DNA from 3 places in the Chromobacterium sphagni genome. Region 2 is predicted to be linked to each of the others. Evidence: predicted binding sites of a transcription regulator. Region 2 holds the regulator's gene; each other region holds the start of a gene.

Region 1 (3,268 bases), 280 kb from region 2:
CGCAGGTGTCGTAGTTTGCACCAACTTGGTGCAAGTAGCCATCACATGCCCAGTTCGCGTTTCAGCGCTTCGACATTCTTCTGGCGGTCGGTGACTTCGTCCTGCAGCTTCTGCACCCGGTCCAGGTATTTCTGATAGTTGCGGGCCTCGTCGCCCAGCCGGGTGGCCTTGCCATCGGCCAGCGCCTTCTTGGCGGCTTCCAGCGCCTTCACCTCGTTGGCCAGTTCCTGTTCCAGTATCTTCTTGCGGCCGCTGTTGCGCTGTTTCTGGGTGTCGGCGTCGACATTGGGGTAGCCGCCGGAGGCGGCGGGCTTGCCGGCGGACGCGCCGTTGTCCCTGCGGCTGGGATAGGACGACAGCGGGCTCAGCTTGATCGGCTGCGCGCCGCGTATCGGCACATTGGTGTAGGTGACGTTGCCGTTGGCGTCGACGTATTTGTAGATGGTGGCCGCCTGGGCGCCGCCGCAGGCCAGCAGCAGAATGAGGGCTAATGTTTTCATCGTCTGTGACTGGTTAGGGTGCTTTTGCATGATAAGCAAATCGGGCGGCGTCGTCATATAAGCTTAAGACGGGACGCAAAAAAACGGCAGCCGCGGCTGCCGTTTTTGCAAGCGCCGGTTGGCGTTTAAAGCGAGTAGTACATCGCGAATTCCACCGGGTGGGTGGTCATGCGGGTCAGGTTGACTTCCTGCATCTTCAGCTCGATGTAGGCGTCGATCCAGTCGTTGGAGAACACGCCGCCGCGGGTCAGGAACTCGCGATCCTTGTCCAGCGCGGCCAGCGCTTCGTCCAGCGACGCGCACACGGTCGGGATTAGCTTGTCCTCTTCCGGCGGCAGGTCGTACAGGTTCTTGTCGGCGGCGTCGCCCGGGTGGATCTTGTTCTGGATGCCGTCCAGGCCGGCCATCAGCAGCGCGGAGAAGCACAGGTACGGGTTGGCCAGCGGGTCCGGGAAGCGGGTTTCGATGCGGCGCGCCTTCGGGCTGGCCACGTGCGGGATGCGCACTGAGGCGGAGCGGTTCTTGGCGGAGTAGGCCAGCTTCACCGGGGCTTCGTAATGTGGTACCAGGCGCTTGTAGGAGTTGGTGCCTGGGTTGGTGATGGCGTTCAGCGCCTTGGCGTGCTTGATGATGCCGCCGATGTAGTACAGCGCGGTATCGGACAGGCCGGCGTAGCCGTCGCCGGCGAACAGGTTGACGCCATCCTTCCAGATGGACTGGTGCACGTGCATGCCGGAGCCGTTGTCGCCGACGATGGGCTTGGGCATGAAGGTGGCGGTCTTGCCGTAGCTGTGGGCCACGTTGTGCACCACGTACTTCAGGATCTGGGTCCAGTCGGCGCGCTGGGTCAGCGTGCTGAAGCGGGTGCCGATCTCGTTCTGGCCGGCGGTGGCCACTTCGTGGTGGTGCACTTCAACCGGTACCCCCAGTTCCTCCAGCAGGAGTACCATGGCGGAACGGATGTCTTGCGACGAGTCCACCGGCGGCACCGGGAAGTAGCCGCCCTTAATGCCCGGACGATGGCCCATATTGCCGCCTTCGAACTCTTCCGCCGAGGCCCAGGCCGCTTCTTCGGCCTTGATCTTGACGAAGCAGCCGGACATGTCGGCGCCCCAGGTGATGCTGTCGAAGATGAAGAATTCCGGCTCGGGGCCGAAGTAGGCGGTGTCGCCGTGGCCGGAGGCCTTCAGGTAGGCTTCGGCGCGTTTGGCGATGGAGCGCGGGTCGCGGTCGTAGCCCTTGCCGTCGGCCGGGTCGATCACGTCGCAGTGCATGAACACGGTCGGCTCGTCGAAGAACGGATCGATGCGGGCGGTGGATGGGTCGGCCATCAGCAGCATGTCGGATGCCTGGATGCCTTTCCAGCCGGCGATGGAGGAGCCGTCGAAGGCATGGCCGCGTTCGAACCAGGCGTCGGCGTCTTCCAGCAGCACGTGGGCCGGGATGGAGACGTGCTGTTCTTTGCCGCGGGTATCGGTAAAGCGCAGATCGACAAATTTGACGTCGTTTTCTTGGATCAGTTTGACTACGTCGGCTACGGCCATGGTTTATCTCCTGAAAGGCAACGTGCACCCAAGGGCAAGTGCGAAAAAATCGGTACGCCCGGCTTTAAGCAGAAAGCGTGCCAGCTCCAAAATCGCTGCTGTTGCATTGTGTCATAGGCGGATGGGCTTAGCCAGCCGGCTGGGATGCCGGTTATCGAACCAAACTGGTGCTGATGATTTTGATGTGCACCAATTTGGTGCGATTTGCCAGTCATGCCGACTGGATCGATAATCGGCGACATTAAGCCAATCGTGTTGCAGGAGGAAACCAGCATGAGCAAAGTGAACCAGATTCTGCAAACCGCCCACCAGCGGGCGGAGCAGCTGCAACTGCCCTACAGCGGCGCGCTGCTGCCCGACGAGGCTTACGAGCTGCTGCAGTCGCTGCCCAAGGCGGTGCTGCTGGATGTGCGCAGCCATGCCGAGTGGCAGTTCGTCGGCACCGTGCCGCAGGCGGTCAACATCGAGTGGCGCAGCTATCCGGGCATGGTGGCTAACCCCAACTTCATCGCGCAGCTGACCCACCAGGTGGACCCGGAGGCGGTGCTGATGGTGATGTGCCGCTCCGGAGCCCGCTCCGACGAAGTGGCCCGCCTGGCGGTGAATTCCGGCTATAGCGAGGTGTACAACGTGCTGGAGGGCTTCGAGGGCGATCGCGACGGCGCCGGCCACCGCAATTCGCTGGGCGGCTGGCGCCAGCGCGGCCTGCCCTGGGTGCAGGGCTGAGCGCAGACCGCGCGGCGGCGGTTGAAGTTTGCCGCGTTACGCGGCAAAGTGTGGCTTGAACCCGCTGCCGTTGCCGCAGCCGCCTAAATTTTTGGAAAAGCGAACATGACCGACCGTTACGCCGTTATCGGCAACCCGATTTCCCACAGCCAGTCGCCGTTCATTCATCAAGAGTTTGCCCGGGCCAGCGGCCAGGACATCAGCTATGAGAGGCTGTCTGCCGAACTGGGCGGTTTTCGCCAGGTGGTGGAGGCGTTTGTCGCCGCCGGCGGCAAGGGCCTCAACATCACGCTGCCGTTCAAGGGCGACGCCTTCCGTTTCGCGCAGGAGCTGACCGAGCGGGCGAGCGCCGCCGAGGCGGTGAACACGCTGACCTTCCGCGACGGCAAGGTCTACGGCGACAATACCGACGGCGTCGGCCTGGTGCGCGACATCGTGGAAAACCTGGACTATCCGATCGCCGGCCGGCGCGTGCTGATCCTGGGCGCGGGCGGCGCG
Region 2 (3,268 bases):
AGGCATTGCACCGGCTTGCCGTCCGGCGCGTCAAAGGGAATGGGCGCCTTCAGCCGGATGAATACGCCGGTGGCTTCCTTCAGGCCGCGCGCGCGGCCATGCGGGATGGCCACGCCTTGCCCCAGCCCGGTGGAACCCAGTTTTTCACGGCTGAACAGGCTGTCGAAGATTTCACTGCGAGCGATGCCGCGGGTGTTCTCCACCAGCAGGCCCACCTGTTCGAACACCCGTTTCTTGCTGGAGACGTCCAGATCCAGCAACACATGGTCCGGAGTCAGGATCTTGCCGATGAGATTCATATTGGATTATGCATGCGGCTCTTGGATAAACCTGGAATTCTACGTTGCCTTGATAGTACTGAAAACCGGCAAGCGCAAAGAAAAACGGGAACCGTATGGTTCCCGTGGCTTTCCTCAGGGGGTCACAGCGAGGCTTGGGAGACTTCGCCCGAGCTCTGCGCCCGGTGTTCGGTTAGCTTTTCCTTGTATTTCAATACTTGGCGGTCCAGCTTGTCCATCAGGAGGTCGATGGCGGCGTAAAGATCGGCTTCGGAGGCTTCGATGTGGATATCCTTGCCCGACAGGTGGACGTTGACTTCAGCCTTCTGAACCAGCTTGTCCACCGAGAGGGTGACGGAGATGTCGATCACGTGGTCGACGTGGCGGGTGATGCGCTCCAGTTTGCTTTCGATGTATTCACGCAGCGACGGGGTTACTTCCAGGTGCAGACCAGTTACTTTGAGGTTCATACCCTAGCTCCTTCTGGTGTTGGCCGCCCGGTCGGGTTGGCGGGCGGCATGTATTCCCCAAGGCTTGCTACAGCGCCTTGCGCAGATTCACCGCCGGAATCTGCATGGCTTCACGATACTTGGCTACGGTGCGTCTGGCAACCTGTATTCCCAGCTTGCCCAGCGCGTCGGCGATGGCGCTGTCCGACAGCGGCTTGCCGCGGTCCTCGCCGTCAATCATGCCGCGTATGTGAGCCTTGATGGCCGTCGCGGAGCATTCGCCCCCGCTGTCGGTTTCCAGCGAACTGCCGAAGAAATACTTGAGCTCGAACAGGCCGCGCGGGCAGAGCAGGTATTTCTGGCTGGTGGAGCGGGAAACCGTGGACTCGTGCAGGCCCAGCTCTTCCGCGATGTCCCGCAGGATCAGCGGCCGCATCGCCACCTCGCCGTGTTCAAAGAACAATTGTTGCCGTTCGACAACAGCTTCCGCCACTTTCAGGATGGTGTCAAATCGCTGCTGGATGTTTTTCACCAGCCAGCGCGCCTCCTGCAAGCGGCCGGACATTTCGCCGGCCTGGCCGCGCGAGTCGGCCAGCATGCGCTCGTACAGCCGGTTGACGCGCAGCCTGGGCATGGCGGCGCGGTTGAGCTCGGCCACCCAGCGGCCGCGCAGCTTCCTGACGCTGATGTCGGGAATCACGTAGTGGACGTCGCCGTGGGCGAAGCCGGTGGCAGGATGGGGGTTGAGACGGGCGATCAGGGCCTGGGCGGCGCGCAGTTCGGCGTCGTTGCAAGCCAGCAGTTTCTTCAGTCTGGCGTAGTCGCGGCTTCCCAGCAGCGCCAGGTGTTCGCGCGCGATGGCCTGCGCCAGCTGGTGGCCGGGCTCGCCGGCGGCCAAGCGCTGCAGTTGCAGCCCAAGCGACTCCGCCAGCGAGCGCGCGCCGACGCCGGCGGGGTCGAACTGCTGCAGCAGCTTGAGCCCAACCGCCAATTCGTCGCTTTCCAGCTCTAGCTCCAGCGGCAGGTGACTGGCCAGTTCGTCCAGGCTCAAGGGCAGGTAGCCGTCGTCATCCAGTTCCTCGATCAGCAGCCTGACGATGGCCTGGTCGCGGCCGGCCAGGGCGATTTCGCCCAGTTGCGCCAGCAGGTGTTCGCGCAGGCTGATCTGACAGGGAACATTGAGCATGGGGTCGTAATCGTCGTCGCCGCCTTGGCGGCTGCCGGCGCCCCAGTCCAGCAACTCGCCGCTGCCCGCGCCGTCGTCCTGATCGGCGACGCCCGCATCGTCCTTGACGGCTTCGGCGGTCTCGGCATCGCGCGGCTCGTCGCCGCGCTCCAGCAGAGGATTGTCCAGCAGGAAGCGTTCCACTTCGGTCTGCAGGTCCAGGGTGGACAGCTGCAGCAGCTTGATCGACTGCTGCAGCTGCGGCGTAAGCGTCAGCTGTTGCGATACCTTGAGCTGAAGGGCCTGTTTCATCGCTTACAGGTGGAAATGTTCGCCGAGGTAGACCTCGCGTACCTTGTCGTTGTTGACCAGCTCTTCCGGCTCGCCGGAGGCCAGCACCGAACCGTCGCTGATGATGTAGGCGCGGTCGCAGATGCGCAGCGTCTCGCGCACGTTGTGGTCGGTGATCAGCACGCCGATGCCGCGTTCCTTCAGGAAGGAGATGATCTTCTGGATGTCTATCACCGCGATCGGGTCCACGCCGGCAAACGGTTCGTCCAGCAGGATGAAGCGCGGGCGGGTGGCCAGCACGCGGGCGATCTCCACCCGGCGCCGTTCGCCGCCGGACAGCGACAGCGCGTTGCTGTCGCGCAGGTGGGCGATGTTGAGGTCGTCCAGCAGCAGGTCCAGTTCCTTTTCCAGCTCCTTGCCCTTGCGGCCGGAGATTTCCAGGATGGCGGCGATGTTTTCCTCAACCGTCATGCGGCGGAAGATGGACGCCTCCTGCGGCAGGTAGCCCAGGCCCAGCTGCGCGCGCTGGTGGATCGGGTAGCGGGTGATGGACGCGTCGTCCAGCGTGATGTCGCCGTCGTCGGCGCCGATTAGGCCGACGATCATGTAGAAGCTGGTGGTCTTGCCGGCGCCATTGGGGCCGAGCAGGCCCACCACTTCGCCGCTTTCGATCTGCAGGGATACGTCCTTGACCACGGTGCGCTTCTTGAAGCGCTTTTTCAGGCGGGAGACGGTGAGGACGCTGTGCTTCATGTTCATGGTTTGGCGGCTCCGGCGGCGGGCTTGGCGGCCGCGGGCTGCGAGGCGGTGTTCTTGGGTTGCAGGATGACCGTGGTGCGTCCCTTGCCGGCGCTGTTGGCGCCGCCGCCCTGCACCTGATAGGTCTCGGTCTGGGTGTCGTAGCTGATCACATTGCCTATCGCCAGGTCGCCGTTGCGCTTGACGCGGGCGTTGCCGGTGAGGATGGCGGTGTGGGCGGCGCTGCTGTAGTCCAGCTTGCTGGACTGGCCTTCCACCCAGCCGCCGTTGTTGTCCATTTTCTGGCGGAAGGTGACGATGCGGCCGGTGGCCTGCAGCGTCTGGTT
Region 3 (3,268 bases), on a different contig from region 2:
GCCCACGGTATTGGCGTTGGCGACGTTGTTGCCTATGGTGTCCAGCTGCGTAGACGCTGCGTTCAGACCACTCAAGCCTTGCTGAAAGCCCATTTTCCTACTCCTTGACTAAGCTTGTTCTCGGCAGAGTGCTTCAGGACATCTGCGCAACGCTGGACAACGGAACCTGCGTATTGCCGGCCAGCACCAGCATCGGGGTGCCCTGAGCCCAGGACACCGCAGTCACCTGCTGATTGCTGTAGCCGGTGGCGGTAGTGGTTCCGCCGGCGCTAGCCTGGGCCACCTGGGCCTGGAAGGTGTACTTGCCGGCAGGCAAGGGATTCTTGTTGCCGTCGGTGCCGTCCCAGGCAAAGGTGTTCAAGCCCGCGCTGGGATTCGACAGCGTCACGGAATCCACCTTGTTGCCATTGCTGTCCAGCACATTGATGGTCACCGCCGCCGCCGGGCCGCTCAGCACCACGCCGGCCTGGGTGGTCTGCCCCGCCGCCGGCGATGCGATGGTATTGCCCGCCACCATCACGTTCTTGCCTATCATGCTGGAGGCCATCAGCGACTGGGTGGAGTTCTGCGCCGTCACCAGCTGCTGCATGGTCTGGTTCAGCGTTTGCAAGCCCGACACCTGGCTGATCTGCGCCATCTGGCTGGTCAACTGGCTGTTGTCCATCGGATTGAGCGGGTCCTGCGCGTTCAACTGCGCGGTCAGCAGCGTCAGAAAATTGTTCTGCAGGCTCTGGGCGCTGGTGGCGGAGGTGGTATTGCCGCCGGACGAACCGTTGGCCGCCTGGATGGAGCTGCTGCCCGGCGCCAACTGGTTGTTCAGCGAGTTGTAGTTAAACGTGTTGGCGGCGCTGGTAGCGGAAGTCATGGCCATCGTCCTTGCAATTAGTTACTGACCCAGCTGCAGGGTTTTCTGCAGCAGACTCTTGGCGGTGTTCATCATTTCAACGTTGTTCTGGTAGGCGCGAGAGGCGGCGATCATGTCCGCCATCTCCTCCACCACGTTGACGTTGGGCATGGTCACATAGCCACGCTCGTCCGCCAGCGGATTGCCCGGTTCGTATTTCAGCCTTGGCGGCGTCTGGTCTTCCACCACCGAAGTCACCCGCACCCCGGCCACCTGCGGCTGCGCCGTATCAACCGGCACCGCGGTGAACACCACATGCCGGCCCTTGTACGGCTGGCCGGTGGAACTGGTGGCGCTTTCCGCGTTGGCCAGATTGCTGGCCACCACGTTGAGCCGCATCGATTGCGCCGACAGCGCCGAGCCGGAGATGCTGAACAGATTCGACAGAGACATCTAACCTTAACTCCCAGAACCTTGAATGGCCGAATTCAGACTGCTGATGCGCTTGCCCAGGAAGGTCAGCGTGGTCTGGTACTGCAAAGCGTTGTCGGCGAAAGCGCCGCGCTCCACATCCATATCCACCGTGTTGCCATCCAGGCTGGGCTGCACCGCGCTGCGATACTGCATGGGCACATTGGCAGCCGCTCCACCGGCATCGCTCGCCAGATGGCGCGGATCGGTGACAACCATCGCCAGTTTTCCCTGTTTGTCCTGCTGCGCCTGCAAGGCCGCCTTGAAATCAAAATCCACAGCTTTGTAATACGGCGTTTCCGCATTGGCGATATTGCTGCCTATCACCTCGGCGCGATACGCCTGCAGATTCAGCGCGCGCTGCTGGAAATCGAAATAGTGGGCAATCTTGTCTAGCATGAACAACCTCCCTTGCTGGCTCATAGTAAAGCACGAAGCGTGCCAGCCCTGCGCCGCGCCGCCAAACCATTGTTTTCCAAAGACACGGCCCGCCCGGCGGCAAAAAATCGTCCGCCTGCCGCATAACGCGGCGGCAAAACTTGCCGCCGCGACACATTCCCGCCGCGCCAGATCAGCGATCTTGAGGATTTTGCTTGCCCAGCCAGCAAAATCGTGCCAAAACCGTCAATAATGCAATCAAGCGGAATGCAGGAGCAGGGTTATGCTGGCTCTAGAGCAACTACTGATTTCACTTGCCGAACCTTCGCCGGTCCAGGCGCAAATCATCACCAAGGCGCTGGAGACGCTGGGCGCCACCCAGATTGAAATCCACCTGGGCGGAGAAGAGCTGATCCAGCAGGCGCGCGAGCGCAGGCCGAATCTGGTGATCAGCGCCTACCACCTGCCCGACATGACCGGCAGCCAGCTGGTGCAGACGCTGCGAGACAGCGACGACCTCTACGACATGCCCTTCATCCTGGTTTCCAGCGAAACCAATCCGGACCGGCTGGAAGCCATCCGCCAGGCCGGCAGCCTCGCCATCCTGCCCAAACCCTTCAGCGAGCAGGAGCTGCAGACCGCGATGCAGTCGGTGATCACCTTCCTCAACTGCGACAGCCTGGGCGCGGAAGTGGATGCCGACATGGCGCTGATGAACGTGCTGATCGTCGACGACAGCAGCACTTCCCGCCACCACATCCGCCAGGTGCTGGAAAAGCTGGGCTTCGAGCACTTCTGCGAAACCAGCGGCGGAGAGCGCGCGCTGCAGTTGATCGAGCAGGAGGCGTTCCAGCTGATCATCACCGATTACCACATGCCGGAAATGAACGGCCTGGAGCTGGCGCGGCACATCCGCGGCAGCGGACTACAGGAACGCACCCCGATCCTGATGATCACCAGCGACAGCGAGCACATCGGCCCGGCCGAACTCGAGGACGCCGGCATCGCCGCCAGTTGCAACAAGCCGTTCGAGATGGAAAAGCTGCGCCAGCTGATCCGCCAGCTGCTCAACGAATACTAGCGCTCAGCGCGGCGCCACCCACACCAGGCGGGAATGGGCCTTGTCCTCGCCGAACGACTGACGGCGCCAGTAACCCTGATTCTGATAGGCGGCAGCCGCCTCGAGATCCTCCACCCGGCAAAAGGTGATCTCGCCGAAGCCGGCCTTCAGCAGCTGGCTGCGCGCCCTCTGCCGCGTCTTGGCGCAGGAGGGATGACCCGCGGCCGCCACCCAGTCCGCCGGCGCGCCGGCCTCCCAGCCCTTGACCCGCGCCAGCCGCGGCTGAGTCATCATCGCCAGGCCGTTGAGCACCGCCGCCAGCAAGCCCTGCCAGGCAGCGCCCACCGCCGCCAACTGCGGCACCAGCTCGCCAGGGTACTCCACCCTCGCCACCTCCACCTGGTCGGCCGCTTGCAGCCAGTTGACGCCGTCCGGCGCAAAACCCATCCGCACCATGGTCAGCAGCAGCGCGCGCCGCTCCGGCTGATGCGCGATGAAAGCCCCGCCTTCGCCCG

Evidence for each region. The regulator sigma-54, encoded in region 2, starts transcription at its own class of promoters, with help from an activator protein. The targets are predictions, from matches to a motif close to CTGGCACGCTTCATGCTT.
Region 1: glnA (glutamate--ammonia ligase) is a predicted target of sigma-54. The motif match lies at 2,111-2,128, and genes of this name have one in related genera.
Region 3: flgB (flagellar basal body rod protein FlgB) is a predicted target of sigma-54. The motif match lies at 1,743-1,760, and genes of this name have one in related genera.

What each region holds. Positions count from the first base shown of each region.
Region 1 covers NZ_MKCS01000001.1:1,179,487-1,182,754, forward strand. Annotated here, with positions in the region: gene BI347_RS05680 (DUF4124 domain-containing protein) at 42-500, opposite strand; gene glnA (glutamate--ammonia ligase) at 626-2,044, opposite strand; gene BI347_RS05690 (rhodanese-like domain-containing protein) at 2,318-2,770, shown strand; gene aroE (shikimate dehydrogenase) at 2,876-3,268, shown strand, end outside.
Region 2 covers NZ_MKCS01000001.1:1,456,619-1,459,886, forward strand. Annotated here, with positions in the region: gene ptsN (PTS IIA-like nitrogen regulatory protein PtsN) at 1-299, opposite strand, end outside; gene hpf (ribosome hibernation-promoting factor, HPF/YfiA family) at 422-748, opposite strand; gene BI347_RS07030 (RNA polymerase factor sigma-54) at 816-2,204, opposite strand; gene lptB (LPS export ABC transporter ATP-binding protein) at 2,208-2,936, opposite strand; gene lptA (lipopolysaccharide transport periplasmic protein LptA) at 2,939-3,268, opposite strand, start outside.
Region 3 covers NZ_MKCS01000002.1:478,747-482,014, reverse strand. Annotated here, with positions in the region: gene flgE (flagellar hook protein FlgE) at 1-93, opposite strand, end outside; gene BI347_RS18100 (flagellar hook assembly protein FlgD) at 134-865, opposite strand; gene flgC (flagellar basal body rod protein FlgC) at 887-1,297, opposite strand; gene flgB (flagellar basal body rod protein FlgB) at 1,304-1,714, opposite strand; gene BI347_RS18085 (response regulator) at 1,977-2,774, shown strand; gene BI347_RS18080 (hypothetical protein) at 2,778-3,268, opposite strand, start outside.